DNA from 3 places in the Roseateles sp. GW821-FHT02E12 genome. Region 2 is predicted to be linked to each of the others. Evidence: predicted binding sites of a transcription regulator. Region 2 holds the regulator's gene; each other region holds the start of a gene.
What was found. Region 2 encodes HrcA, which represses chaperone genes, less so after heat shock. Its sites were predicted from a motif close to TTAGCACTCNNNNNNNNNGAGTGCTAA; they were not measured.
Positions count from the first base shown of each region.

Region 1: a site for HrcA is predicted at 2,555-2,581, ahead of AC07V5_RS09910 (co-chaperone GroES). Genes of this name have one in related genera too.
Region 3: a site for HrcA is predicted at 5,854-5,880, ahead of rpoH (RNA polymerase sigma factor RpoH). Genes of this name have one in related genera too.

Region 1 covers NZ_JBWKVK010000001.1:2,114,700-2,124,637, reverse strand. Annotated here, with positions in the region: gene AC07V5_RS09925 (amino acid ABC transporter substrate-binding protein) at 1-557, opposite strand, end outside; gene AC07V5_RS09920 (LysR substrate-binding domain-containing protein) at 666-1,583, opposite strand; gene AC07V5_RS09915 (PEP-CTERM sorting domain-containing protein) at 1,790-2,437, shown strand; gene AC07V5_RS09910 (co-chaperone GroES) at 2,668-2,958, shown strand; gene groL (chaperonin GroEL) at 3,057-4,706, shown strand; gene AC07V5_RS09900 (MipA/OmpV family protein) at 4,791-5,618, opposite strand; gene AC07V5_RS09895 (tetratricopeptide repeat protein) at 5,647-7,782, opposite strand; gene AC07V5_RS09890 (DUF1631 family protein) at 7,931-9,938, shown strand, end outside.
Region 2 covers NZ_JBWKVK010000005.1:415,843-425,780, reverse strand. Annotated here, with positions in the region: gene AC07V5_RS29190 (TRAFs-binding domain-containing protein) at 1-1,329, shown strand, start outside; gene AC07V5_RS29185 (TIR domain-containing protein) at 1,329-2,243, shown strand; tRNA gene AC07V5_RS29180 (tRNA-Ile) at 2,272-2,348, opposite strand; gene hrcA (heat-inducible transcriptional repressor HrcA) at 2,373-3,380, opposite strand; gene AC07V5_RS29170 (NAD kinase) at 3,448-4,314, shown strand; gene recN (DNA repair protein RecN) at 4,315-6,009, shown strand; gene rapZ (RNase adapter RapZ) at 6,006-6,923, shown strand; gene AC07V5_RS29155 (glycoside hydrolase family 53 protein) at 6,981-7,994, opposite strand; gene AC07V5_RS29150 (BlaI/MecI/CopY family transcriptional regulator) at 8,166-8,558, shown strand; gene AC07V5_RS29145 (M56 family metallopeptidase) at 8,558-9,938, shown strand, end outside.
Region 3 covers NZ_JBWKVK010000002.1:222,120-232,057, reverse strand. Annotated here, with positions in the region: gene AC07V5_RS11810 (ABC transporter permease) at 1-1,978, shown strand, start outside; gene AC07V5_RS11805 (CHASE domain-containing protein) at 2,049-5,228, shown strand; gene AC07V5_RS11800 (chemotaxis protein CheW) at 5,262-5,762, shown strand; gene rpoH (RNA polymerase sigma factor RpoH) at 5,933-6,850, shown strand; gene AC07V5_RS11790 (SCO family protein) at 6,896-7,510, opposite strand; gene cyoE (heme o synthase) at 7,507-8,412, opposite strand; gene AC07V5_RS11780 (COX15/CtaA family protein) at 8,415-9,503, opposite strand; gene AC07V5_RS11775 (SCO family protein) at 9,577-9,938, opposite strand, start outside.

The DNA.
Region 1 (9,938 bases), on a different contig from region 2:
CGGCCGGAGTCCAGCAGCAGGAAGCTGTCGGCGTGGTCCTTGCCGAAGACTTCCTTGAAGTCCACGCCGGTGGCGCGCTCATGCTTGCGCAGCGTCTGCACCGAGGTGGTGCCGGTGGTTGTGGCCACCGTCTTGCCGTTGAGCTGGTTGATCGCGGTGATGCCCGAGTTGGCCTTCACCGCGATGCGCACTTCCTCGACATAGGTCGTCACGGCGAAGGCGACGTCCTTTTGGCGGGCGGCGTTGTTCGTGGTGGAGCCGCACTCCAGGTCGACCGTGCCATTGACGGTCAGCGGGATGCGGTTGGCCGACGTGACGGGCTGGTACTTGACCTCGATCTTGCTGCCCAGCTGCTTGCGCAGGTCGGCAATGACGTGCTCGCAGACGTCGATGTGATAACCGACGTACTTGCCGTCACCAATGGTGTACGACAGACCGGAGGATTCGCGCACGCCCATCGTGATTGAGCCGCTGTCCTTGATCTTCTTCAGCGTGTCTTCGGCATGCACGGCGGTGACGCCGGCCATCAGGGCTGCGACGAGCAAAACATTCTTCATGGAGACTCCAACAACAGGAAGTGGATATCGATAACAGCCGTGAGCAGACCACGGCGCGCACTCAGCTCGAATACGGGTTTACACGATGCATGCGCAAGCGGGATGGGGTCATGCCGCGGACGCAAGATAGTCCCAGAGCGCTTGGGCTGCGGGCTTCTGGCGGCGCGACATCTCGGGTCGCTCGCGATAGATGCGCAGCTCCATGCTGACGCTGAAGGTGCCCGACGCAGCGGCCGGCACGAGGCGCCCACTGGCCAGTTCCTTCTGCACGGAGCTGGCGGGCAGGAAAGCGAATCCGTGGCCTTCCAGCGCCATCGCCTTCAAGCCCTCGGCCATGTCGGTCTCGTAGATGGCGTCCAGGTTCAGCGCGAAGTCGGCTTCCTTGACGATGAGCTCGACCAGGCGGCCGAGATAGGCGCCAGCGGCATAGCTCAAGAAAGGGATCTTTTGGCCGGCCCGGCCCGGCAGGCGGAACATCGGCTCGCCCTGGCTGTCGGCCCTGGCATACGGCGACAAGGTCTCGTGGCCCAGCGACACCATCTGATAGCGCTCCGGGTCCAGCTGCAACGGCTGGCTGGCGTGGTGATAGACCAGCAGCAGATCGCAATTGCCTTCACTGAGCTGCAGCATTGCGTCATGCACGTTGGCTGCATTGAGCCGGCACTTGATGGCGCCAAAGCCACGGCGCAGGCCCATCAGCCAGTGCGGGAAGAAGGAGAACGCCAGCGAATGCGGCACGGCGAACTCGATCATGTCCTGGTCGGCCGCCTGGTGGCTGCGCAGCATGTTGCGCGTCGATTGCAGGTTGCCCAGCAACTCGACGGCCTGGGCCAGCAAGGTGGCGCCAGCGGCTGTCAGCCGCGTCGGATAGGACGAACGGTCAACCAGGTCGACCCCGGCCCAGGCCTCTAAAGCCTGGATGCGCCGCGAGAACGCCGGTTGGGTCACATGGCGCAGCTGGGCGGAGCGGGAAAAGCTGCGCGTCTCGGCCAGGCTGACGAAGTCTTCAAGCCATTTGGTTTCCACCCAAGGCAGTGTAACCAAGGGTCCCGGCGCGTCGCCGGCACCCGTCCGCCCCGTGATTTCCCGCACAGGCTCCAAATCACCCCCCTAAGCGCGGTCTCACGGCCTCCAGGCCCCCTCAACTGAAGGGGCGCGGCAGCGCCCGGTATGAGAGTGCTTGTTTACAGTCCCGACCACAAACCCAACTCGAACCCTGGACGGAGAACGCCATGCGCACGACGAGCAAACTTCTGGCACTCGCCTTGACGGCAACTATGCAATCGGCCATGGCCGGCGCGGTCTTCCTGGATTTCGAGGATCTGGCGGCCACCGCCCATCTCCCCGCCATCTACAAAGGCGTCAATGTCGACGGCGCTGCTTGGGGCGCCACGTCGGCGACTGCCGTCTGCCATGGCAGCATCAGCTTCACTCGCACCAACAGTTGCGGCGCGCTCTGGCTGGCCAAGCAACCCAACATCGGAAAGACGAACAAGGGTGAGTCGCTGACGCTGAGCCTGGCCGATGGCTTCATCGATGCGCTGTCCTTCGTCTTTTCTGCCAGCAACAGCGGGTCAAAACTAGCGGTTCACGTCTACGACGCTGCAGGCAACGAACTGGGAACGGGTCTGGACAACTTGGCTGGCACCGGTGGCAGTGGCGGCTTCCTTTTCAGCAATTGGTCGAACACGGTTTCGCTGAGCTTCACCGGCGTGGCCAGCTCCGTCATCTTCACCGGCCTTGACCAAGCCTTCCTGATTGACGATCTGCGCTTCACGACACCCGCTGCCAACGGTCGCCTGCCCGAGCCGACCAGCGTCGCGCTGGTGCTCGGCGCCCTGGGCGCGCTGGGCTGGGCCCGCAAGCGCGCTGCTCGCTGAGCTTCACGCCTCCTCAAAAACGACCGCCGCGGCGGTCGTTTTTCTTTTCCGGCGCACACATTGAAGCGCGACCGGGCGACTTGAATCGCCACAGTCCGTCCTTATAATCCTGGACTGCTAGCACTCGATGCGATTGAGTGCTAACGAAATCGGGTCGATTCCGCGGCCCCATTTTTCGGCGAGCCGCCCAGCGTTGCGGCCGCTTCGGTTCCAACTCTCAAGGAGATTCCATGAAACTGCGCCCCCTGCACGATCGCGTGATCGTTCGCCGTCTGGAGCAAGAAACCAAGACCGCCTCGGGCATCGTCATCCCCGACAACGCCGCCGAGAAGCCCGATCAGGGTGAAGTCCTGGCCGTCGGCCCGGGCAAGCGCAATGACAAGGGCGAGTTCGTGGCCCTGAATGTCGTCGTCGGCGACCGCGTTCTGTTCGGCAAGTACTCGGGCCAGACCGTCAAGGTCGATGGCGACGAATTGCTGGTCATGCGCGAGGAAGACCTCTTCGCTGTGGTGCAGAAGTAATGTCTTGCGGGACAGACCGAAGCGCTTAGCGCGAGCTCTGTCCCCGACTGACTCAGAGAAATTGTCTCTGACCCCAATTTAAGTATTCGGAGAATCAAATGGCAGCAAAAGACGTGATCTTTGGCGGCGAGGCACGTGCCCGCATGGTTGAAGGCGTGAACATCCTGGCCAACGCGGTCAAGGTGACCCTGGGCCCCAAGGGCCGCAATGTGGTGCTCGAGCGCTCCTTCGGCGCCCCCACCGTGACCAAGGACGGCGTGTCCGTGGCCAAGGAAATCGAGCTGAAGGACAAGCTGCAGAACATGGGCGCGCAGATGGTCAAGGAAGTTGCTTCCAAGACGTCTGACAACGCCGGTGACGGCACCACGACCGCCACGGTCCTGGCCCAAGCCATCGTCCGCGAAGGCATGAAGTACGTGGCCGCCGGCATGAACCCGATGGACCTGAAGCGCGGCATCGACAAGGCGGTCACCGCCCTGGTCGCCGAGCTGAAGAAGGCCTCCAAGGCCACCACCACCTCCAAGGAAATCGCTCAAGTCGGCACGATCTCGGCCAACAGCGACGTGGAAGTGGGCCGCATCATTGCCGAAGCAATGGACAAGGTTGGCAAGGAAGGCGTCATCACCGTCGAAGACGGCAAGAGCCTGGACAGCGAACTCGACGTCGTCGAAGGCATGCAGTTCGACCGCGGCTACCTGTCGCCCTACTTCATCAACAACCCCGAGAAGCAAGCCGCGCTGCTGGACAACCCGTTTGTCCTGCTGTTCGACAAGAAGATCTCGAACATCCGCGACCTGCTGCCCACGCTGGAGCAAGTCGCCAAGGCTGGCCGTCCGCTGCTGATCATTGCCGAAGAAGTCGAAGGCGAAGCCCTGGCGACGCTGGTGGTCAACACCATCCGCGGCATCCTGAAGGTCGTCGCCGTCAAGGCGCCTGGCTTCGGTGACCGTCGCAAGGCCATGCTGGAAGACATCGCCGTCCTGACGGGCGGCAAGGTCATCGCCGAAGAAGTCGGCCTGACGCTCGAGAAGGTCACGCTGGCTGACCTGGGCCAGGCCAAGCGCGTCGAAGTGGGCAAGGAAAACACCACCATCATCGACGGCGCCGGCGCTGCGGGCGACATCGAAGCCCGCGTCAAGCAAGTGCGCATCCAGATCGAGGAAGCCACCAGCGACTACGACCGCGAAAAGCTGCAAGAGCGCGTGGCCAAGCTGGCCGGCGGTGTTGCCGTCATCAAGGTCGGTGCTGCCACCGAAGTCGAGATGAAGGAAAAGAAGGCCCGCGTCGAAGACGCGCTGCACGCCACGCGCGCAGCCGTTGAAGAAGGCATCGTGGCTGGTGGCGGCGTCGCGCTGCTGCGCGCCAAGCAAGCTGCTGGCGCCATCAAGGGCGACAACGCCGACCAAGACGCCGGCATCAAGCTGGTGCTCAAGGCCATCGAAGCCCCGCTGCGCGAGATCGTCTACAACGCCGGTGGCGAAGCCTCCGTCGTCGTGAACGCCGTGCTGGCCGGTTCGGGCAACTACGGCTTCAACGCCGCCAACGACACCTATGGCGACATGATCGAAATGGGCATCCTGGACCCGACCAAGGTGACGCGCACTGCCCTGCAGAACGCCGCTTCGGTCTCGTCGCTGATGCTGACGACCGAAGCCATGGTCGCCGAGTCCCCCAAGGACGACGCAGCCGGCGGCGGCATGCCTGGTGGCATGGGCGGCATGGGTGGCATGGGCGGCATGGACATGTAAGTCCACGCCGGCGACACACCCGTCGCTGACGAACGAAGGGGCTGCTCAGGCAGCCCCTTTTCTTTTTGCACGTCCGAACCGGCCTTAGTCGTTAGCGCGCGCGGCCGAGCGCTTCAGCGTGTAGCTCAGCCCGATGCCGTAGCTGGCGCCCGTCATCTGCCGCACCAGCGGGCTCTCGCGGTTCGCCGCACCGGCCAGGCTGTCGAAGCGGCCGAAGGCGTAGACGCGCAGGTCTGGCGTCAGGCTCGTCGTCAGGCTGCCGCCAAGCCGCCAGGCGATCAGGCCGGCACGCGCGTCGAACGCCGGCCGGTCCGGCCGGGCCTCACCGGGCGCCACACCATAGAAGGTCGAGCCCAACCGGCGGTCGCCGAACAGCGCGCCAACGCTCAACCCATACCCCCACCCGTCCGCCTTGGGGCGGTACTGCCAGCTCAGCCTGGGCTCGAAGCTCATGCCCCGATGCCGGCTGGGGTTGCGCGCCTCGAACACCCCGCGCAGCGGCAGATCGAGGGTGATGCGCTCGCCGGCGCCGCGCCCGTTCACGAACCAGCGCGCCACCGGCCCTGCCTCCACCAACGTGCCCAGCCGCGCCATGCCCTCGCGCGCCCGCAGCGATTCGGAGCCCGAACTCAGCGACCCCGAGAACGACACATCCAGCTCGAAGTGTTCCGTGCGCACCGCGCGCAGGCCGGCGCCGTCGCCATCCGCGCGCAGCACCTTGCCGCGGTAAACCAGGTAGGGCAGCGCCAGCGCGCGGCGGACCTGCTGATCCGACCCCGGATAGGCCTGCTGCGAGACGCCGGCGGCTGCGATGCCGATCTCCCACAAGGGCAGGTCCTCGCGCTTGGGTGCGGATTCGTCGGCCTGAGCGCCAGCACCGATGAGGCTGAGCAGAAGAACGAAATGCTTCATGGACGATGCGGGAGTGGAGCGCCGCGCATCATGCCGTTAGTTGGGCGAGCAGCTCGTCGGCAAAGCGGCCGGCGTCGCACAGGGGGCTGGCCGCCATGCGCTCGCGCAAACTGGCGCGCAACGCAGCCAGGCCCACGCGGTCCCGTGAGTGCTGCTCAGCCAGGCGCGCAAAGTCGCCCGCGTCCGCCGCAACCCAGTCCTGCGCCAGGCCAAGCGTCTGCATGAAGCTCAAGCCCTGGCGCGAGATCGGTGCCGGCCCAGGCAACGTCAGCACCGGCACGCCCATCCACAACCCGTCCAGCGTCGTCATGCCGCCGCTGTGCGGGAAGGGGTCGAGGGCGATGTCGATGCGGCCGAAGGCGGCGAGGTAGTCGGCCAGCGGGCCTGGGCCTTCCAGATCCAGCCGCGCCGCATCGCCAGGCCAGCGGCCGAGCAGCGCTGCGCGCTCGGCCGCATGCTGCAGGCCCGGCGCTTTCAGCAGCAGCCGGCTGCCAGGCACCGCGTCCAGCACACGGGCCCAAAGCGCCAGCACCTCGTCGCCCAGCTTGTGCAGCGCGTTGAAGCTGCCGAAGCAGAAACCGCCATCCCGCCGCGCAACGGCGGGCGCATCCGGCGATGGCGCGTAGACCGTGAAGCTCTGCGGCAACCGCCGCAGCGGTTCAACGAAGCCGGCCTCGGCACCGTCGGGCAACAGCCAGCGGTCGCCGATGAACCCGTCCATCTCGGCCAGCCCCGTGCTGGCGGCATAGCCCAGCCAGCTGAACTGGCGCGGCGCAGGCCGGCGCGCGAACACGCCCAGGCGATGCCCGCCGGTGTGGCCGTTCAGGTCGACCAGCACATCAATGCCATCGGCCGCGATGCGCGCTGCCAGTGCCGCATCGTCGAGATCCGTCACGCCGAGCCAATGCGGCACCGCCGCGCGCAGCCGCTGCGTCAGCGCGTCGTCGGCGCGCGAGTTCGCGTAGACAAACAGTTCGCAGCGCTGCGCCAGCGCCGGCAACCAGGCCTCGGCCAGGTGCCCTACCGGGTGGCCGCGCAAGTCGGCAGACACCAGACCCACGCGCAAGGGCCCAGCTGGCCGCGCCGGGCGTTGTAGTTGCGGCGCGCGCACGACACGGCCGAAAGCCTCGGCCTCGGTCCGCAGGCCCCCGGCCTCGTCGGCGCTGGTTTGCCGGTAGCTGCGCAGCAGCAGCCGGTCGCTGCGCGCCGTCGTCAGCGCCGGGTCCAGGTCGATGAGGCGGCTAAACACCGCGTCCGCCTCGTCCAGCGCACCTTGCCGTTTCAGGGCCTGGGCGAGATTGCTCAGCGCCTGGCGCGACGAGGGCGTCTCGGCCAGGGCCTGTCGGTAGCTGTCCACAGCCTCGCCGAAGCGCCCGTCCTGCAACCTCAACCCGCCCAGATTGGCCAGCACGGCCGCGCGGCGTTCGCCGTCAACGCCCGCGGCCAGCGCAGCGCTCAACACGGCTTCGCCGCGCTCGGGTCGCAGTACCGCCAGATTGCAGGCAGCTTCCGCATGGCCGGCGTCCCGGGCCAGCACATGCTCCCAGGCATCGGCCGCGCCCACCACGTCACCCGCATCGTTGAGCAGATTGCCCAGCATGAACCCGGCCTCGACGCGATCCGGCGCCAGCGCCACGGCTTCGCGCAGCTGCGTCACGGCCTCGGCGGCGCGGCCGGCTGCGGTCAGTGCCGTGGCGGCGTGCAGGCGCAGGCCGGCGTCAACGGGCCGCGCGGCGATGGCACGCCCAAAGGCATCGGCCGCCTCGTCATGTCGCTCCAGGGCCAGCAACGCGCGTGCGCGGTTGCCAAGCGCCGCGCTCAGCCCTGGCTGCAAGGCCAAGGCGACGTCGAAAGCGGCCAACGCCTCGGCCGGTTGGCGCAGCGCCAGCAGCGCGTTGCCGAGGTTGTTGTGTGCACCCGCCAGCCGGGGTTGCAGGCTCAGCGCCTGCTCGTAGGCGGCACGCGCCTCATCCCAGCGGCCGCGCGCCGCCAGCAAAGCGCCCAGGTTGGCCGCCAATTCCGCGTCGCCTGGCAGCAACGCCATCGCGCGGCGCAGCGCGGGCAGCGCGTCCTCGCCGAGCATCTGCTGGGCCACGGACAGCGCTTTCCACAGGTCACCGTCCTGCGGCTGCTCAGCAAGCAGGGCTCGCGCCTGTGCGGCCATCTCGGCATGTCGCCCAGACTGGAAAAGCGTGAAAAGGTTCTGAAGTCTGGCGTTTGCCATGCGGTTCGGGGGTGGGTAAGAGTGGGCAACACGCCGGGGCGCACCAGCTTGGCGCCAGATAATCTCATCTCGCCGCCCCAATGCATCCATGCTTTCCAGCCTGCATCCCCACGACCTGCTTGACCACGCACTGACCGAGGCCGGGCCTCTTGCGCGTGAACTGCTGAACGTGGTGCATGACGAACTCGATGCCCAGCCCCAGCACTACCCGCTGCGCGAGGCCTGGCGCAAGGTGCGCGCCCATTTCGCCGCCGACTTCGAAGGCAAGCTCATCGAGCTGCTGCAGGCCGGCCGCCGCGGCGAAGACCCGTTGCACCGCGCCCCGCTGCAGCTCGGCGGCCTGGAAAGCCTCAGCCTCGTGGACGAACACCAGGCCCTGCAGGACGTGGCCATCGCCCACGTTGCCCATACGGCCGAGGACTTGAACCGGGCCGAACTGCATCAGATCGGCAACTTCTTCGCCGCACTGCGCGGCACCGCCCGGGCCCGCGAACGCGACAACCCGCTGCGCCCCGCCCTCTACGCCCACGCGCTGCACCATGCGCTGGCGTCCAGCCCGCTCGGCGCGCAGACCCAGTACGAGCTGATGCGCGTGGCCGCAACGCCGCTGGCCCGCGCCCTGCACCGCCTCTACGCCCAGATCTGCGCCACGCTGCGCGACGCCGACATCAGCGACATGGTGGCCTCGCACGGCCATGCCCAGACCGATCCGCTGGCTCACCAGCGCCTGGCGGCCGCCCGCGGCGTTGGCCAGCGGCCGGCGAACCACGGCACGCTGGACGGCCTGTCACGCCGCGTTGAGGTCATCAATTCCCGACCGCAGGGCCTCGCGCCCCTGACGCAGCGTGACCCGCTGGCACCGGCCCCCTTCGTGCGCACGACCGGGCCGGACATGCTGAGCCGGCTCTACGACCAGATCCTGGCCGACCCGCGCCTGCTGCCGCCGCTCAAGGCCCTGCTGGCGCGGCTGCAGATCGCCGTCGTGCGCCTGGCGCGCAGCGACGCGATGCTGCTGCGCCGCCAGGACCACCCCACCTGGGCGCTGCTGAACCGCGTCGCCTCCCACGGCATGGCCTTCGACCGCGCCGACGACCCGCGCTTCGTGGACTTCCTGCGCTTCATGGAAGCCGAGGCCCAGCTCCTCGTCGACGCACCGACACCGACCGCCCTGCTCTTCCAGCAAGTGCTGGCGCGCGTCGATGCCCGCATCGACACGCAGGCGCGCCAGAGCGGCGAGCTCAATGCCGTTGCCCTGGCCGCGCTGGAGCGTGAGCACCTGCGCAACGACTGGCGCGACCTGCTGCGCGAGCAGGTCGACCACCAGATCGCGGACTCGCCGCTGGGCCCGCGCATGCACCGCTTCCTGCAGACGAGCTGGGTCGACGTCATCGTCACCGCCATGGTTCGCCACGGCCGCGATTCGCGCGAAGCCCAGGCCGCAATGGAAATGGTCGACGCCGTGCTCGACAGCCTCATCACGCCGCGCGACACGGCCGACCGCGAGGCGCTGCGCATGCGCCTGCCGGTGCTCATCGAACGCCTCGTCACCGGCTGCGACAGCATCCAATTGCCCGAGGCCAAGCGCGAGCCGCCCCTCAGCGAGCTGATGGCCCAGCATTCCCGCCTGCTGCGCGGCCTGCCGGCCGTGGATCCGGCCGAACGCCGCGCCAGCCCACCCAAGCCGGCGGCCACCTCCAGCGCCGCGCCGGCCTCGGCCGATGAAATCGTGCAGCGGCTGATGGAAGAGCGCGACTCCCAGGTGCCCTCGCACTGGCTGAGCGCCGACGTCGACCGTGGCGAGCTGCCGACCGTGCCGGTGCAGCTCTACAACGAGCATGACTCGCCCGACGCCCGCGCCGCGCTTCAGCGCTGGATCGAAGGCCTGCAGATCGGCCGCTGGTTCCACATGTTCATCCAGGGCGACTGGCACACCGCGCAGATCGCCTGGATCGGCGAAGGCCGCCAGTTCATGCTCTTCGTCGGCCGCGAGGCCGACGAGCGCCTGCCGCTGACGCGCCGCGCGCTGGAGGCCTTGCTGGCCAACGGCCTCATCACGGCACTGGAGGACGACAGCGTCGTCCAGCGCGCCGTCGATA
Region 2 (9,938 bases):
CAATTCCTGCTGGCGCTCGACTATCTGGGCAAGGGACTCGAAGTGGAGCCCGGGCACCTGAACGGGCTGCGCGAAACCGGCATCTGCCTGCAGCGGCTGGGCAGCCAGAGCGCGCCGGGGCACTCTCTGAACCGGGCTCGCCTGCATTACGAGACCATGCTCGAGGACCACCCGCGCGACGCCGACACGCTGGCCCTGCTCGGCCGAGTGGACAAGGATGCCTGGGTTGCCGCCTGGCGACGCGAGGGCAGCGACGCAGCCGCCCGACGTGCTGACGCAAGCTACGAGTATGCGCTGCTGCATGCAGCGATCCGAAGCTATGAGCGCGCCTACCGACTCAACCCGGGGCACTACTTCTCGGGCATCAACATCGTCACGTTGCTGCACCTGGCAGCCCACTTGGGCGTGGACGGCGGCGTCAGCGCACAAACCCGCGACAACATGGGCTGCGCCGTGCGCTTCGCCGCTGAAAGCGAGGCCGACGAGGCGCAGCACTACTGGGCCGCAGTGACGCTGGCCGACCTCGAGCTGCTGACCGGCACGCCGCAGGCCGTGGGGCTTGCGTACAGGGAAGCCGTCGCCCTGCCAGGTATCACCTGGTTCGATCTTCAATCCTCGCGCGCGCAATTGCAGATGCTGGCCGAACTGGAGTTCCGCCCCGAGGCGGTGGCTGCCGGGCTGGCCGTGTTCGACCGCCAACTGCAGCGCTTGCCCACGCCGCTGAAAGGCTGGCTGCCGCGCAAGGTGGTGCTGTTCAGCGGCCACATGGTGGATGCGCCCGGGCGCAAGGTGCCACGCTTCCCCGCCTCGGCCGAGCCGCTGGCGGCACAGGCGATCGCCAAGGCGCTGGAGGCCCTGGACACCGACGACCGAGACCTCGCGCTCAGCCAAGCCGCCTCGGGCGGCGACCTGCTGTTCATCGAAGCCTGCCAGCGACGCGGCATGCGTTGCCAGGTGCTGCTGCCCTTCGAGCAGCCAGAGTTCATCGAACGCTCGGTCATGCCTGCAGCCAACGGCGCAAGCTGGCGCGACCGTTTCTATGCCGCGCTCGGCGCTGCTAACACCTCGCTGCGCGAGATGCCCGTCGAACTCGGCCCGGCACCGGCCGGCAGCGACCCCTTCGAGCGCTGCAACCTCTGGCTGCTGTACAGCGCGCTTGTACACGGGGTGCAGAAGGTCAGCCTCGTTGCTCTGTGGAACGGCGCGGGAGGCGACGGCCCGGGCGGCACCGCGCACATGGTCGCGGAAGTCAAGCGGCTGACAGGGCGCGTCGCGCATCTCGACACGCGCGAACTTTTCCGCGAGTTGCTGCCGGCGGACCCACGCTGATGAACATGACCGTCACCCGCCGCGTCAACGTCATCCTGCCCATCGACCACTGGTGCAGCCCGGCGGAGAACGAGTTCAAGTGGGCCATCGTCGAGCGCATCGAGGCGCTCGGCTTCGTGACCGAGATCTTTCACGACACGCGCGGCAAGGCGAGCCTTTGCGAGGCGATGGCCTGGTCGGCCGCGAATGCGGAGTACGTGTCGCGGCGCTGCGTGGGCGTCGTCCTCATCGGCCTGCCGCGCTGGCGCTTCGACGGCCCCCGCGGCCCGGTTCGGCTGCCCACCGAGTTCACCCACTTCGAAGCCGCGCTCGCCACACAGCTCGGGCTTCCGCTGCTGGCGCTGGTGCAGGAGGACGTCGAGCGGCGCGGCGCGTTCGACAACAGCTTTCACGGCCGCGTCGGCGTCTTCCCCGTCGGCGCGGACCTCGCCTGGCTTCAGACCGGCGGCTTCACGGCGCCTTTCGACATCTGGCGACGGCAGGTCGAGGAGCGCCGCGATGTGTTCATCGGCTACTGCGGCGCCTCCACGGCGACGGCGCTCGTCATCAAGGCCCACCTGGCCAGCCTCGGCGTGACCGTGCTGGACTGGAAGACCGACTTCCAACTGGCCGGCAACATCCTGGACCAGATCGGCCTTGCCAGCGACCGTTGCAGCGCCGGCATCTTCCTCTTCACACGGGACGACGAGTTGGCTTCAACCGGCGAAGGCCACAGTGCCGTGCCGCGCGACAACGTCGTCTTCGAAGCCGGCTACTTCATCCACGCCAAGGGCAAGGATCGCGTGCTCATCGTGAAAGAGCAAGGTACCAAGATGCCAGTCGACCTGGGCGGGGACATCTATGTGGAGCTGCCGAGCGGTGGCGACATCGAGCCTGTGCTGGAGCAGCTGAGGCGGTTTGCAGCGCGGCTGTAGGCGTGCCGATGCACGGATGTGCATCAAGTGGTAGGCCGTGTTGGACTTGAACCAACGACCAAAGGATTATGAGTCCTCTGCTCTGACCAACTGAGCTAACGGCCCCCGGGAAGGAGGCGCGAATTCTAGTCAGCGTTGACTGAGTGCCTGACCGACCATGCGCGACGTGATGTCGACGATCTGGATCATGCGGTCGTAGGCCATGCGCGTGGGGCCGATGACGCCCAGCGTGCCCACCACCTGGCCGTCGACCTCGTAGGGCGCGCTGACGATGGAAAGCTCCTCGTACGGCACGACCTGGCTTTCGCCGCCGATGTAGATGCGCACACCCTCGGCGCGGCTGGACGTGTCGAGCAAGCGCATCAGCTGCGTCTTCTGCTCGAAAAGGTCGAAGAGGCGGCGCAGGCTGCCCATGTCGTGGCTGAAGTCCTGCACGGTCAGCAAATTTCGTTCGCCGGAAACGATGACTTGCTCGTCCTGCTGCGCCATGGCCTCGGTGCCGACCTGCACGGCGGCGCTCATCAGCCCGGCGATCTCACCGCGCAGCGCGTCGACCTCATGGCGCAGGCGCTCGCGCACGCCTTCGAGGGTGAGGCCCGCGTAGCCGGCGTTGAGCCGGTTGCTGGCCTCGGCAAGCTCGCCCTGGCTGAGGTCTTGCGCTGTGAAGATGACGCGGTTCTGCACGTCGCCGTCGGGCGACACGAGGATGACCAGCACGCGGCGCTCGCTAAGGCGCAGGAACTCGATGTGGTGGAAGACGCTGGGCTTCTTGGGCGACGTGACGACGCCGACGAAGCTCGACAGGTTGGACAGCATCTGCGCCGCGCTGGCGATGACGCGCTGGGGCTGGTCGGGCTGCAGCTGGGCCGTCTCCACGCCGATCAGGCCGGGCTGGGCCGTCAGCATGGTGTCGACAAAAAGGCGATAGCCACGCGCCGTCGGGATGCGGCCGGCGCTGGTGTGCGGGCTGGCGATGAGGCCGAGCTCTTCCAGATCGGCCATGACGTTGCGGATGGTCGCTGGACTCAGCTCCAGACCCGAGGCTTTGGACAGCGTGCGCGAGCCGACCGGCTGCCCGTCCGCGATATAGCGTTCGACCAGGGTTTTCAGCAGGGATTTGGAGCGCTCGTCGAGCATCTCTCCATTCTATGGACACCCCCAATCCTTGGGAGAGAGGCGATACCCCTGTGGTGTAATTTGATGCATGGCCGAGCGCTTCAGACATGTCGCCATCGTGGGCAAGCATCAGGCGCCGGGCATCAAGCCGGTGCTGGAGGAAATCGCCCAATTCTTGTGCGCCAGCGGGCTGGATGTTTCCCTCGAAGCCGAGACCGCCCTGAACACGGGCCTGAGTGGCTACGACGCCCTCTCGCATGACCAGCTTGGCCGCAACTGCGACCTGGCCGTCGTCGTCGGTGGCGACGGCACGATGCTGGGCTTTGCCCGCGAGATGGCGCCCTACGGCATCCCGCTGCTGGGCATCAACCAGGGGCGCCTGGGCTTCATCACGGACATCCCCATCGAGCGCTGGCGCGAGTCGCTGGCGCCGGTGCTGGCGGGCGACTACGAGGTCGAGCCCCGCGCGATGCTGGAAGGTGCAGTCTGGCGCGACGGCGAGTCCATCTTTTCGGGCCTTGCGCTCAACGACGTGGTCGTTAGCCGTGGCGCGACGGCCGGCATGGTGGAGCTGAAGATCGAGGTCGGCGAGCAGTTCGTCGCCAACATGCGGGCCGACGGCCTCATCGTGGCCTCGCCCACCGGCTCCACGGCGTATGCGCTGTCGGCCGGCGGGCCTCTGATGCACCCCAGCATCGCCGGCTGGCTGATCGTGCCGATCGCGCCTCACACCCTGTCCAACCGGCCCATCGTGCTGCCCGACCTGGGCGAGGTGCGCCTGGAGATCGTCGCCGGGCGCGATGCGTCGGTGAACTTCGACATGCAAAGCCTGGCGAGCCTGCTGCACGGCGACACCATCACCGTGCGGCGTAGCCAGCACCAGGTTCGTTTCCTGCACCCCAAGGGCTGGAGTTATTACGCGACCTTGCGTCGCAAACTGCGTTGGTATGTCTAGATGCTGCGGCACCTGAGCCTCAAGGATTTCGTCATCGTCCCCACGCTGGAGCTCGACTTCGAGCCCGGCTTTGCCGTGCTGACCGGCGAGACGGGCGCGGGCAAGTCCATCCTCATCGACGCGCTGCAACTGGCCCTCGGGGGCCGGGGCGACGCCGGCGTGGTGCGCGAAGGCGCGGCCAAGGCCGAGATCTGCGCGGAGTTCGACACGCCGGCGCATCTGCGCGCCTGGCTGGACGAGGCCGGTTTCGATGCAGACGACGCCCTGTTGTTGCGCCGCGTCATCGACGCCGCCGGCAAGAGCCGCGCCTGGATCAACGGCGGCGCTGCCACGCTGACCCAGCTGCGCGAACTGGCCGACCACCTGCTCGACATCCACGGCCAGCACGCCTGGCAAGGCCTGACCCGCCCCGCCGCCGTGCGCGAGCTGCTGGACGGCTTTGCCGGCCTGGACACCGCGCCGCTGGCCCGCGCCCACGCTGCCTGGAAGCAGGCCGCCGAGGCCCTGCAGAAGGCCCAGGGCCAGCAGGCCGACGCGCTGCGCGAGCGTGAGCGCCTGGCCTGGCAGATCGGCGAGCTCGATGGCCTGGCACCGGCCGAAGGCGAGTGGGAGGAGCTGAACGCCGAGCACGGGCGTCTATCCCACGGCCAGTCCCTCATCGATGCGGCCAAATCGGCCCTGGAGGCGCTGGACGAAGCCGAGCCCAGCGCCCAGTCCCTGGCTGGCGGCGCGCTGGACCAGCTCGAACGCGTGCTCGACCACGACGGCCGCCTGCTGTCCGCCGTGCAGGCCCTGCGCGACGTGCAAGCCCAGTTGCAGGACGCCAGCCACACGTTGTCGGCCTATCTGCACAAGGCAGACCTCGACCCGGCGCGGCTGGCCGAGCTGGATGAACGCGTATCCGCCTGGATGACGCTGGCACGCCGTTACCGCCGCCAGCCCCAGGAACTGCCGGCGCTGCTGGCCCAGTGGCGGGCCGAGCTCGCGACACTCGACGCCGCCAGCGACCCCGCCCAGCTCGAAGCCGCGCTGGCCACCACGCGCAAGGCCTTCGACGCCGAGGCCCAGGCCGCCAGCCGCGCCCGCAGGAAGGCGGCGCCGCAGCTCGCCTCGGCCGTCACGGCCGCGATGCAGCAGCTCGGCATGGCCGGTGGCCAGTTCGACATCGCCCTGAACCCGACCGACGGCCCGCAGAGCTTCGGCGTCGAGTCCGCCGAATTCCTCGTCGCTGGCCATGCCGGCAGCACGCCGCGGCCGCTGGGCAAGGTGGCGTCCGGTGGCGAGCTGTCGCGCATCGCGCTGGCCATCGCCGTAACGGCCAGTCAGGCGGCAACCGGCAATGCGCCCGGCACGTTGATCTTTGACGAGATCGACGTCGGCATCGGCGGCGCTGTCGCCGAGACCGTGGGCCGACTCATGAAGCAGCTCGGGCATTCGTCCGATGGGCGGCGCCAGGTGCTGGCCGTCACCCACCTGCCCCAGGTCGCCGCCTGTGCCGACCGCCACCTCGTCGTTGCCAAGGCCGTGCAAGGCAAGAGCACCGTCAGCTCCGTCAGCCCGGTGGCCGGCGAGGCGCGCGTCGCCGAGATCGCCCGCATGCTGGGCGGCGAGCGCCTGTCGTCCACCAGCCTGGCGCACGCGCAGGAGATGCTGGACGCGTCCACCGCCATGAAACCGCGCAAGGCCAAATCTTGAGTCCCGATACCGAACTGCAGGGTGACGTCGTGCTGCTGACGGGCATGTCCGGCGGCGGCAAGTCCGTGGCCATGCATGCGCTGGAGGACGCCGGTTATTTCTGCGTCGACAACCTACCCGCCGAACTGCTGCTGGACTTCCTGAGGCTGGAGCAGCAGCGCGGTGAGCGCCGCGTCGCCATCGCCGTGGACGTGCGCTCGGCCAGTTCCCTGCCGCTGCTGCTGCCGCTGATCAAGGAGCTGCGCGCCAAGGGCGTTGCGGTGCGGTCCATCTTCCTGGACGCCAACAACGACGCGCTGATGCGTCGCTTCTCCGAGACGCGCCGCCCTCACCCGCTGCGCGAGGATCGCGACACCGGTTTCGGCACGCTGGACGGCGCCGCAGAGGACAGCCACCGCCTGCTGCTGGACGCCATCAAGCTGGAGCGCGAGCTGCTGGGTGGCCTCAAGGCCGAGTCCACCGTCATCGACACCAGCCAGCTGCGCCCAGCCCAGTTGCGCGCCTGGCTGTCCGGCCTCGTCGGCCCCAACGCCGGCGCCAAGCTCACGCTCGTCTTCGAGAGCTTCGCCTTCAAGCACGGCGTGCCCAGCGACGCGGACTTCGTCTTCGACGTTCGCGTGCTGCCCAACCCCTACTACGACCGCGAGCTGCGCCCGCTGACTGGCCGCGACGCGCCGGTGGCCGCCTACCTCGCGGCCCAGCCGGAAGTCGGCTTGATGATGGGCCAGATTGCCGGCTTCCTGTCGCGTTGGCTGCCCAACTTCGCGGCCGACCAGCGCAGTTACCTGACTGTGGCCATCGGCTGCACCGGCGGCCAGCACCGCTCGGTCTATCTCGTCGAGATGCTGGCTCGCCAGTTCGGCCATCACGGCCATGTGCTGAAGCGCCACCGCGAGCTGGACGCAAAGTCGTGAGCCCCTCGCCCAAGCGAAGCCGGCTTGGGAGCCGGCCCGGCGCTCGACCCGCAACGGTCAGAACGGATCCAGCGCGCTCGTGAAGTAGCCTGAGCCGTTCAGCGCACCCCAGGTGTAGCCCTGCCAGCCGGGGTAGGCCTGCGGTTCCCAGTACATGACGCCCAAGCCGTTGGAGCCCAACGCCGAGAGCCGCGTCATCACATCGGCCAGCATGGCCTTGGCCGCGCTGGCCTGCTGCCAGTCCATGCCCGTCTCGGCCACGATCACCGGCTTGCCGTAGCGCGACACCATGTCGGCCATGTTGGTGGACAGCTGGGCATTGAGGCTGCTCCAGTTGCTGGCCGTGGGGTAGTGCGACAGGCCGATCACGTCGTACTTCGCGCCATTGGCCTTCATGCCGTCGAAGAACCAGCGGAACACGGTGTTGTTGTAGCCGTTGGCGAGATGCAGCACGACCTTGGCGCTCGGGAACACGGCCTTGGTGGCGCTATAGCCGTTGTTGATGAGCGAGACGAGGTTGCTGAAGTTGGAGCCCGAGGCCTGGCCCTGGGGCCACAGCATGCCGCTGTTGATCTCGTTGCCCACCTGCACGTAGTCCACGGTCACGCCGTTGGTCTTCAGGTAGCTCAGGATGCCCTGCGTGTGCGCGTACACGTCGGCCTGCAGCTGCGTGAGCGTGTGGCTGGCCCAGGCGGCGGGCTTGGTCTGCTGGCCAGGGTCGGCCCAGGAGTCGCTGTAGTGGAAGGTCAGCATGATCTTCTGGCCCTGGGCCACGGCGCGCTTGGCCTTGTAGAGCGTGTCGGCACCGTTGCACCAGCCGCCGCTCGGGTTCACCCAGACGCGCAGCCGGATGGTGTTCACGCCCAGGTTTTTCAGCAGCACGAAGGGGTCGGTCTTGGCGCCCGACGAGTTGTAGAAGCTGTAGCCGGCCGACTCCTCCTGGCTGACCCAGCTCACGTCCGCTCCTTTGACCAGCGCTGCGGCAGGCCCGGCCGCCAGGGCCGCGGCGGCACCCAAAGCCAGGCCCGCGCACCAGCGGCGCAGGCTCCATGTCGTCCTCAACATCGCCATTTCTTGTCTCCGGTTTTGTTTATGAATGGATGGCGAGGCCAGCTTAGGCGGCGAGGCTGCGCCGCAAATATGCTTTGTTGAACGGCTCCTATCGCACTTTCGGATAGTGGTTTGCCGGATTCAGAACATCAGTTCTAGACATTACGTTCTAGAACGTTTATGCTGAATTCCATGAACACCAAGCCCCCCGCCACCGCGCGGCCCACGGCCGCCGAGCTGGACCTGCTGCAAGTGCTGTGGCGCCTCGGGTCCGCAGACGCCAAGGCCGTGCACGAGGCCCTGCTGCCCGACCGCCCGGAGGCCACCTACGCCACGGTGCTGCGGCAGTTGCAGGTCATGCACGGCAAGGGGCTGCTGACCCGCGACGAAAGCCAGCGCCCGCAGCTCTATGCCCCCGTCCACGCCCAGGACAAGCTGCAGCAATCCCTCATGAAGGACTTCATCAGCAAGGCCTTCGCCGGCTCGGGCAAGGCGCTGGTACTGGCGGCCCTGAAGAACCATGTCAGCGCCAAGGAACGCGCCGAGATCCGCCAGCTGCTGGCCAGGAAGGGAGACGAAGCCTGATGAGCCTCGACCTCGCCATGAATGCCTGGGGCTGGGCCCTCGTGAACTTCGTCTGGCAAGGCACCATCGTTGGCGGCGCCGCCGCGCTGCTGCTCGCGCTGATGCGCGGCGCGTCGGCACGCTGGCGCTATGCCGTCTGCTCGGCCGGCCTGGGGCTGTGCCTGGCCTTGCCGCTGGCCCAATGCCTGGACCTGGCTCCTGCCGACGCCGAATTCATCGGCGAGCTGCCACCGCTGGCCGAGCAGATGCCGGCGCTGGTCATGGCGTGGGCGCTGGGCACGACGCTGATGCTGGCCCGCCTGGCGCTGGGCCTGGCCTGGGTGGGCCGTGCACGGCGGCGCAGCACGCCGGCACCAGCCGAGTGGCAGGCACGCCTGGATGCGCTGGCCCGCCGCCTCGGCCTGAAACGCAGCGTGCCGCTGCGCCTGCTGCCCGAGCTGGCAGGCCCGATCGCGATCGGCATGCTCAGGCCCTGCGTGCTGCTGCCGGCCGCGCTGCTGAGCCGCCTGCCGGTGGATCTGCTCGAAGCCTTGCTCGCCCACGAACTGGCCCATGTGCGGCGCTGGGACTACCTCGCCAACCTGCTGCAGAGCGCCGTCGAGGCCCTGCTCTTCTTTCACCCCGTCGTCTGGTGGCTGTCGGCTCGCATGCGTCATGAACGCGAGCTGGTGGCCGACGAGATCTCGGCCGAACTGCTCGGCGATTCACGCCGCCTGGCCCTGGCCCTGCACGCCCTTTCCGAAATGGATGTTTCCGACATGACCCCCTCTCCCGCAATCGCTGCTCGTGGCGGCGATCTGCTCGCCCGCATCGAGCGTCTGCTCGCCCCCAAGCCTCAAGCCACCGGCTGGAAGTTGGCCCTGCCGGCTCTCCTGATCGCCGCGACCAGCTTCGTCGTGCAAGCCAAAGGCCGCGACCCGGTCGAGGCGCCACCGAGCCCAGCCGCCATCGAGGCCGAGGCCCCGCCAGTTCAGCAGCTGCGGCTGCCCGTCAATGCCAAACATGTGGTCGTCATCGACGACGTGAGCGGCAGGGTGTTGATGTCGCGCGATGCCGATGCCGTCGTGCCCATCGCTTCGCTGACCAAGCTGCTGACGGCCATGGTCGTGCTCGATGCCAAGCTGGACCCGGGTGAGAAGCTGCGCATCACGAGCGACGACGTCGACACCCTCAAGCACAGCCGATCGCGGGTGCGCGTGGGCACGCAGATGAGCCGGCAGTCCGCACTGGAACTGGCGCTGATGGAGTCCGAAAACCGCGCCGCCGCGGCGCTGGCACGCACCTTCCCCGGCGGCGAGGCTGGCTTCGAGAAGGCCATGCAGGCCAAGATCCGCGCCCTCGGCCTGAAACACACCGCCATCACCGACCCGACCGGCCTGT
Region 3 (9,938 bases), on a different contig from region 2:
AGCCGACCTGGCCGCCACCCACCTCGTCCAGCCGGCCAGCCGCATCACCTACCGCGTGGCCCTCGTGCCCGGCGCCGGTGCGACGCCGGACGCGGTGCGCCGCTTCGTGACCGCAGCCGAGCAGTTGGTCGAGAAAGACAAACTGCGCGGCGTGCGCCTGGAGTCGCTGGAATCGGGCCGGCCCGAGATGCGCCAGACGCTGGACCGCGCGGCGCGCTTCCTGCGCCTGGTGGCCATGCTGTCGGCCCTGCTCGCAGCGGTGGCCGTGGCGCTGGCCGCGCGCGATTTTGCGGCCCGGCATCTGGACGCCTGCGCGATGCTGCGCGTGCTGGGCCAGTCGCAGCGGCGCATCGCCCAGGCCTACGGGCTGGAGTTCCTGCTGGCGGGGCTGGCCGCCAGCCTGGCCGGCGTGCTGATCGGCCTGGCGCTGCACCAAGTCTTCGTGTCGCTGCTGGCCGGCCTCATCGAGGTGAACCTGCCGCCGCCCAGCGTGTGGCCGGCGCTGCTCGGCCTGGGGCTGGGCCTGTCGCTGCTGCTGGGTTTCGGGCTGCCGCCGGTGCTGCAGCTGGCGGCCGTGCCGCCGTTGCGCGTGATCCGCCGCGACCTCGGCGCGCCCAAGGCGGGCTCGCTGCTGGTGCTGGGCGCTGGCGTGGCGGGCCTCGCGGCCATCCTGGTCGTGCTGGCCGGCGACTTGATGCTCGGCGCCATCGCGGCGGCGGGCTTTGCCGGCGCGGTGCTGCTGTTCGCGCTGCTGGCCTGGGGCGCCGTGAAGCTGCTCAGGCGCGTCGTGCCGAGCAATGTCAGCGGCGCTGGCGTGCCGCGCTGGCTGCTGCTGGCCACTCGCCAGGTGGCGGCGCGGCCGGGCTTTGCCGTCATGCAGGTGTCCTCGCTGGCCGTCGGCCTGCTGGCCCTGGCGCTGCTGGTGCTGCTGCGCACCGACCTCATCGACAGCTGGCGCCGCGCGACACCGGCTGCGGCGCCGGACCGTTTCGTCATCAACATCCAGCCCGACCAGACCACGGCCTTCCGCAAGACGCTGCTCGACGCCGGCGTGAAGGACTACGACTGGAATCCGATGATCCGCGGCCGGCTGACGACGATCAACGGCGAAGCGGTGCAAGGCAAGCGCTTCGCCGAGGATCGCGCCCAGCGCCTGGCCGAGCGCGAGTTCAACCTCAGCCACACGGCCGAGAAACCCGCGCACAACCAGATCGTGGCCGGCGAGTGGGGCGGTGCCAAGGGCAGTGCCAAGCCGGGCGAGATGGGCATGAGCGTGGAGGAGGGCCTGGCGCAGACGCTCGGGCTCAAGCTCGGTGACGAGCTCGCCTTCGACATCGCCGGCCAGCCGGTGCAGGGCCGCATCACCAGCCTGCGCAAGGTGGACTGGTCGTCGATGCGGGTCAACTTCTTCGTGCTGTTCGAGGCCGCGGAGCTGCCCGACCTGCCGGCCACGCAGATCGCCGCCTACCGCACCCCCGCGGCGGGCAGCAAGCTGGACCGCGAGCTGGCGAGGCAGTTCCCGAACCTGACGGTCATCGACGTGTCGGCCCAGCTCAACCAGGTGCAGGGCGTGCTGGACCAGGTCATCCAGGCCGTGCAGTTCCTGTTCGGCTTCACGCTGGCGACGGGGCTCGTCGTGCTGCTGGCCGCCGTGGGCAGCACGCGCGAGGCGCGCACCCGTGAGTTCGGGTTGATGCGTGCCCTGGGCGCGCCGTCGTCGCTGCTGGCCCAGGTACAGCGCGCCGAGTTGCTGGGCGTCGGCGCGCTGGCGGGCTTCCTGGCCGGCGGCGTGGCGCTGGTGCTGGCGGCACTGCTGGCGCGCTTCGTCTTCCAGTTCGACTGGCAGCTCAAGCCCTGGGTGCCGCTGGTCAGCGCGCTCTTCGGCGCGTTGCTGGCCTGGGCCGCTGGCTGGTGGAGCCTGCGGGGCGTGCTGCAGCGCCCGGTGATGCAGACCTTGCGCGAGGCCCAGGCTGAATGAGACCCGCCCGGCCGTCCGAAGGGACTCAGCTCCCGCTTGGCGGGACAGCGCGTAGCGCGAAGGGCGCAAGGTGACGGAGTTGAATGCCCGCACGGTCAGCCGCTACCTGGCACTGTCGGCAGGCATCACTCTTGTCTATTACCTGCTCGGCCGGCTCGGCCTGTTGATGGTGCTGCCACCCTACCAGGTGGCGCCCATCTACCCGGCCGCGGGCTGGGGCCTGGCGGTGCTGCTGGTGTGGGGCCTGCGCTATCTGCCGGCCGTCGCCCTGGGCTCCTTCGTGGTGCAGGCCACGACAATGGCGAGCATGACCGACAGCGCGACGCTGCTGGCGGCCGGCATCGGCTGTGGCGCCGCAACCCAGGCGGCAGGCGGCACGCTGCTGATGCGGCACTGGTGCGGCCGGCCGCTGGTGCTGGCGTCGCCACGCGAGATCGCCGCCTACCTGGCCGCCGTGGCGCTGGCCGGGCTCATCAGCCCGACCTGCGCGACGCTCCTGCTGAAGGCCGTCGGCGTCATCGGCAGCGAGCAGATGGGGCTGGTCTGGACGGTCTGGTACACCGGCGACCTGATGGGCGTGCTGATCGCCGCGCCCATCACGCTGGCGCTGATCGGCCAACCCCGCTCGGCCTGGGCGACGCGGCGCCTCAGCGTCGGCCTGCCGATGCTGCTGACGACGCTGCTCGTGGGCCTGGGCGTGGCCGCCACCGTGGAATGGGATCGCCAGCGCAACCGCGCCGACTTCACGCGTGATGCCACCACCGCGGCCCAGTCCCTGGCCGGCCGCCTGCGCGAGCCGCTGCTGGCGCTGGAAGGCGTGCACGGCATGGTCAAGATCAAGCCGCGGCCGACGCGAGAGGAGTTCGCGCGCGCCACCAGCGGTTTCCTGACCGAGGACAGCCCGCTGATCGCACTGGGGCTGACGCTGCGCGTGGCGCGTGCGGATGTCGAGCGCTTCAACGCGGCGGCGGCGGCTGATGCCTTCCCCGGCGGCTACCAGGCCCGCGACCGGGTACGTGCCGGCGATCTGCGCCCGCCGGCGGACGAGGACATGCTGGCTATCCGGCTCATCGAACCACTGTCGCGCAATGCTGGCGCGCTGGGCATCAATGTGCGCACCATTCCAGGCGCGCGCGCGGCCATCGAGAAGGCCGCGGCGGCGGGGCGCACCGTGACGTCGGCCGGCTTCCAGCTGTCGCAGGACAAGGAGTCCGCGGTAGGCGTCGTCATCTACCAGCCGCTGTACCGCAGCCAGGCGCGGCCCAGCGAGGAGGCGCTGGAGGGCGTCGTCTTCGCGACGCTGCGGCCGGACCTGCTGCTGTCGCGGCTGTCCGCCGACTGGCCCGAGCATCTGGGCGCCTGCCTCGTCGACCTGGAGCCGGGCGCCCTCTACCCGCGGCTCGGCGGCCGCCTGGGTTGCGAGGCCGTGCAGCGCGGCAGCGACTCGGCCCTGCCCCTGGTCAAGATGCCCCTGGAGTTCGGCGGCCGGCACTGGGAGGTGCGCATGTACGACCTGCCCGGCATGCTGCCGCCGCCGGGCCGCAGCTGGACGTTCTCGCTGGTGGGGCTGCTGGCGACGGCCATGGTCGGCGCGCTGCTGCTGCTGATGTCGGGCCGCACCCAGCATGTCGAGGCGCTGGTGAAGGACCGCACGGCGGCGTTGGAACGCGAGATTGCCAACCGCGCCGAGGGCGAACGCGCGCTGAGCCAGAGCGAGCAGCGCTTTCGCAGCATCTTCGAGACCGCGCCCATCGGCATCGCCTTCACCGACCTGAACGGCGGGTTCCAGGAGGTCAACGCGCATTTCTGCAACATGGTGGGCTACTCGGCCGAGGCACTGGCGGGCAAGCGCTCCATCGACGTGACGCATGCCGACGACCGCCGCGAGGACATTCGCCTGGGGCGCCGGCTGATGCGCGGCGAGATCCCGTTCTACCGGCGGCTGAAGCGCTATGTCCACCCGGACGGCAGCATCGCCAACGCGCGCGTCCTCGTCAGCCTGCTGCGCGGCGCGGACGGCCGGCCACACCGGCTGGTGGGCGTCGTCGAGGACATCACCGACCAGTTGCGCATCGAGGAGCTGGGGCGCGCACGCGAGGCGGCCGAGGCGGCCAACCAGGCCAAGAACGAGTTCCTGTCGCGCATGAGCCATGAGCTGCGCACCCCGATGAACGCCATCCTCGGCTTCACGCAGCTGATGCAGATGGATGCCGCGGAGCCGCTGCCGCCCGGCCAGCGCGGCCGCGCCCAGCAGATCGCGCAGGCGGGCTGGCATCTGCTGGAGATGATCAACGACACGCTGGACCTGTCGCGCATCGAGACTGGCTCGCTGCGGCTGGAGCCGGTTGCGCTGGCGCTGTCGCCGCTGCTGGCCCGGGCGCTGGCCCTGGTGCAGGGCCAGGCGACAGAGCGCGGCCTGGCCATCAGCCAGCGCATCGACCCGGGCGCCGCGAGCCTCATCGGCGACCCGACGCGGGTCACGCAAATCCTGACCAACCTGCTCAGCAATGCGGTCAAGTACAACCGCCCCGGCGGCAGCGTCAGCATCGAGGCCAGCAGCCCGCAGCCGGGCTGGGTGGAGATCGCGGTGCGCGACACCGGCCTGGGCCTGACGGCCGAGCAGCGCGCGGGCCTCTTCCAGCCCTTCAACCGCCTGGGCCGGGAGCGCAGCGGCCTGCCCGGCACCGGCATCGGCCTCGTCATCAGCCAGCGCCTGGCCGAGATGATGAACGGCAGCCTGCGCGCCGAGGCCATCGAGGGCCCTGGGGCCTGCTTCGTGCTGAGGCTGGCCGCGGCCAAGGCCGCCGTTGCGGCGCCGCGGGAGACACCCCCCGACGAGCCCACCGGCCCGCGCGCCGGGCCGCGGCGCCGATTGCTCTACGTCGAGGACAACCCGCTGAACGCGGAGGTGATGCGCGGCATCCTGGAGCAGCGCCCGGGCCTGGAGCTGCAAGTGGCACCCACGATCGAGGCCGGCCTGCGCGCGCTGCGCGAGCGCCCGCCGGCCCTGCTGCTGCTGGACTGGCAACTGCCCGACGGCGATGGCCTGACGCTGCTGCACCACCTGCGTGACGTCGGCAACCCGCCGCCCGTCATCGTCGTGTCGGCCAACGCCCAGCCGGAGCAGATTGCCGCCGCCCGCGCGGCCGGCGCCCGGCACTACCTGACCAAGCCGCTGGACGTTCGTGAGCTGCTGGGCCTGATCGATGAATTGTTGGCGCCGGGGCAAGACGCGGAGCGGGCAGAATGAAGGCCCAGCTTTTCTAAAAGACAGCAGCGTCCGATGAGCTCCACCGACCTCGTTCCCAGCACCGCTGCCCAGGCCGTGCAGACCTCGGCACGAACCGATGGCCGCCAGTTCCTGACCTTCCGCATTGGCGAGGAGGAATACGGCATGGACATCCTGCGCGTGCAGGAGATCCGCTCCTATGAGGCGCCCACCCGCGTCGCCAACGCGCCGGCCTTCGTCAAGGGTGTCGTCAACCTGCGCGGCGTCATCGTGCCCATCGTGGACCTGCGCATTCGCCTCGGCCACACCGGTGAGTACAACGCCTTCACTGTCGTCATCGTGCTGAACGTGGCCGGCCGCGTTGTCGGCATCGTGGTCGACTCGGTCTCGGACGTGCTGGAACTGAGCACCGACGAGATCAAGGCCCGCCCCGAAGTGCCGGCCGCGCTGGACGCCCGCTTCATCACCGGCCTGGGCAAGCTCGGCGAGCGCATGCTGATCCTGCTCGACATCGAGGCGATGATCAAAAGCCCGGATTTCGGCCTCGTCGACTGAGCGTCGCCGTGGCTGGGAATGGCTGTAAGTTAGCGCCTGCCCACTGTTTCACCGTTGGAAACAATGCATTCCAGCTGACGCACCATCGAACTTAGCACTCACCGAACCAGAGTGCTAATATCCTGTTCACCGCGGCAGTTCACGCCGCGGTTTAGCAAGGATTCAAGACGATGTCTGCTTCTTCCGCCATTGCCGTTCGCAGTCCCTGGGCCGTCGTGCCCTCACTGGGCAATCTGGACGCCTACATCTCCGCCGTCAACCGCCTGCCGCTGCTGACCGCAGAGGAAGAAGGTTCGGCCGCGCGCAGCCTGCGCGACAAGGGCGATGTGGAAGCCGCCGGCCGCATGGTGCTGTCGCACCTGCGCCTGGTCGTGTCCATCTCGCGCCAGTACGTCGGCTACGGCCTCCCCCAGGGTGACCTGATCCAGGAAGGCAATGTCGGCCTGATGAAGGCCGTCAAGCGCTTCGACCCGGATCAGGGCGTGCGCCTGGTGAGCTACGCCATGCACTGGATCAAGGCCGAGATCCACGAGTACATCCTGAAGAACTGGCGCATGGTCAAGGTGGCCACCACCAAGGCCCAGCGCAAGCTGTTCTTCAACCTGCGCTCGATGAAGCACCAGCTGAAGGCCGGCCAAGCCGACGGCCAGACGCATCGCAACACGCTGACCGAAGCCGAACTGGCGCATGTGGCGAGCACGCTGAACGTCAAGCGCGAGGAAGTGCTGGAGATGGAGACCCGCATGTCGGGCGGCGACGTGGCCCTGGAGCCGCAGACCGACGACGACGGCGAGAGCTTCGCGCCCATTGCCTACCTGGCCGATGACAGCCACGAGCCGACCCGCGTCATCGAGGCCCGCTCGCGTGACGAGCTCGCCGGCGACGGCATCCACCGCGCGCTGGACGTGCTGGACGCCCGCAGCCGCCGCATCGTCGAAGAGCGCTGGCTGAAGGTGAACGACGACGCGTCGGGCGGCATGACGCTGCACGAGCTGGCGGCCGAGTACGGCGTGTCGGCCGAACGCATCCGCCAGATCGAGGTGGCGGCGATGAAGAAGATGAAGAAGGCGCTGACCGAGACGGCTTGACCCAGTCTTGTCCGCGCAAACAAAAGGCCCCGTAAGGGGCCTTTTTCATTTCTTGCCGGCTTCGGCCAGCAGCAGCTTGATGTCGTCCGCCAGCGGCTGCGCCCCCGAGCCGTAGCGAGCGTAGACGCGCACGCGGCCTTCGGTGTCGAAGATGAAGCTGGCGGCCGTGTGATCCATCGTGTAGGTCTCCGGCGTCTTGCCCGGCACCTTGGCGAAGAAGACCTTGAACTCCTTGGCGGCGGCCTTGGTCTGCTCCTCGCTCCCACGCAGCGCGACGAAGCTGGGATCGAAGCTGGCGAGGTAGGGCTTGAGCAGCGCCGCTGTGTCGCGTTCGGGGTCGATGGTGACGAAGATGCCCTGCACCTTGTCGCCGTCGGCGCCCAGGCCGCGCTTGACCTCGGCCACCTCGGCCATCGTCGTCGGGCAGACGTCCGGGCACTGCGTGTAGCCGAAGAAGACCACCAACACCTTGCCCTTGAAGTCGGCCAGCGAGCGGGCGCGGCCGTCCTGGTCGGTCAGGTTCAGCTGCTTGGCGTAGTCGGCGCCGGTCAGCTCGATGCCCTTGAAGGCGGGCTTGTCGGGGCCAGCCTTCTGGCACCCGGCAAGAGCCAAAGCGGCCAACGCGGTCAGCGCCGCCAGTGCAAAACGGCGTGTGTTCATGGCAGATAGTGGTCGATCAACAGGGCCGCGAAGAGCAGCGACAGATGCCAGATGGAGAACCAGAAGGTCCGCCGCGCGAGCATCTCCGAATACGAGCGCCACAGCCTAAAGGCATAGCCGCAGAAGCCCAAGCCGAGCGCGACGGCGCTGACCAGGTAGAACCAGCCGCTCATGCCGGTCAGGAAGGGCAGCAGCGTCGCCGCGAACAGCACCCAGGTGTAGAGCAGGATCTGCAGCCGCGTGTAGTCGTTGCCGTGGGTGACGGGCAGCATCGGCAGGCCGGCGCGGGCGTAGTCCTCGGCGCGGTAGAGCGCCAGCGCCCAGAAGTGCGGCGGCGTCCACAGGAAGATGATGAGGCACAGCAGCCAGGGCTCGGGGCCCAGGTCGCCGCGCAGCGCAGCCCAACCCAGCACCGGTGGCATGGCGCCCGAAGCGCCGCCGATAACGATGTTCTGCGGCGTCATCGGCTTGAGGATGACGGTGTAGATGACGGCGTAGCCGATGAAGGTGGCGAAGGTCAGCCACATGGTCAGCACGTTGACGTAGAAGCCCAGCAGCGCCATGCCGGCCGCGCACAGCAGCGCCGAGAAGGTCAGCGTCTGGGTGCGGCTGAGCTCGCCCTTGGCGGTGGCGCGCCAGGCGGTGCGCTTCATGCGCGCGTCGATACCGTCCTCGATGAGGCAGTTGAAGGCGGCCGCCGCGCCGGCGACCAGCCAGATGCCGGCGACGGCCGCGAGCATGGTCAGGGCCTGGGCGAGCGTTGGCGGGCCGGGCACGGCCAGGGCCATGCCGATGGCCGCGCAGAAGACGATGAGCTGAACGACGCGCGGCTTGGTCAGCTGGTAGAACTGCTGCCAGCGCGGGCTGTGCACGAAGGCGCTGGCGGTGGACGTGGAAGCCATGATCAGGGTCCGACGCGCTTCAGGCGCGCGAGCAAGGTGGTGAGCAGAGCCAGCAGCACGGCAGCGCCGGCGGTGTGGGCCAGGGCGGCGGCGATGGGCCAGTCGAGCACGACATTGGACAGGCCCGAGGCCAGCTGCCAGGCGGCGGCGGCCAGCAGCCAGCGGGTCCAGGCGGGTGCAGTGCGCCGCAGCGCCCAGGCGAGCGCCAGGATGGCCGCGAAGACGAAGGCCGCGCCGAGACGGTGAGCCATGTGGATGGCGGCCAACGCCTCGAAGCCCAGCCAGCCGCCGTCGGCGCGCTGGCCCAGATGGCGCCAGAGCTGGAAGCCCTGCGCGAAGTCCAGATGCGGCCACCATTGGCCGCCGTGGCAGGTGGGGAATTCGTCGCAGGCCAGCACGGCGTAGTTCGTGCTGACCCAACCGCCGAGAGCGACCTGGGCGAGCGCGAGCACGAGGACGACTGCAACCGCGCGGCGCAGTGCCGGCGGCGCCGCGACCGGCCGCGGCTGGTAAGCCTCGTGCTGCCAGGCCAGCAGCATCAGCAGGCCGATGCCGAACAGCAGGTGCAGCGTGACGATGGCCGGAAAGAGCTTCATCGTGACCGTCAGCGCACCGAAGGCGCCCTGCACGCAGACCCAGAGCAGCGTCAGCGTCGGCAGCCAGGGCGAAGGCGAGGCCTCGCCGTCATGGCGCTTGAGCCGCCAGCTGAGGGCTGCCATGACGAGGATGAGCAGGCCGACGCCGCTGGCCAGATAGCGGTGGATCATCTCGATCCAGGCCTTGCCATGGGTGACCGGGCCGGTCGGCATGGCCACCTGCGCAGCCTCGATGTGCGCCTGGGCGCCGACCGGGCTGGCGGCGCTGTAGCAACCGGGCCAGTCGGGGCAGCCCAGGCCCGAGTCGGTCAGGCGCGTGAAGGCGCCGAACACGATCAGGTCGAAGGTCAGGAACAGCGTCAGCAGCGTCAGCGCACGCAGGCGCCCCGCCGGCGTCGCGCTGCGTGAACGCTGCCGCCACCACAGCAGCGGGCCGATGGCCACGGCGCCGCCGATGGCAGCGACCTGGCCGAGGGGGAGCAACAGGTCGGTCATCAATGCCCGCCCGGCCGCCCGAAGGGCATTGGCGCCCCCTCGGGGGGCAGTGAACGCAGTGAGCGTGGGGGCATCATCTTCCTGCGTTGTCCCAACTGGCACTGGCCTTCAGCAGCTTGTCGAGGTCGGCCTTGAGCTTCTTGGGCTCGGGCTCGGCCGGCGCACGCTCCATCCAGCGGTTCATCGGATCGATGACGTAGAAATGGCCAGCCAGGGTCTGCCCTTCGGCCGGCTTCAACCAGGCGGCCAGGCGCTCGGCCGGCACGCGCAGCACGGTGACCTCGGCGCCTTTCTGGCTGACGGCGGCCAGCACCTCGGGGCGAGGCGTGCCGGCATCTGGAATGAGCCAGAGCTTGTCGACGCGTGCCCGCTCCTTGCCCAGCATCTCGCGCAGCTGACGCTGCACGAAGAGCTGGCGCTCGCAAGCGGCCGGGC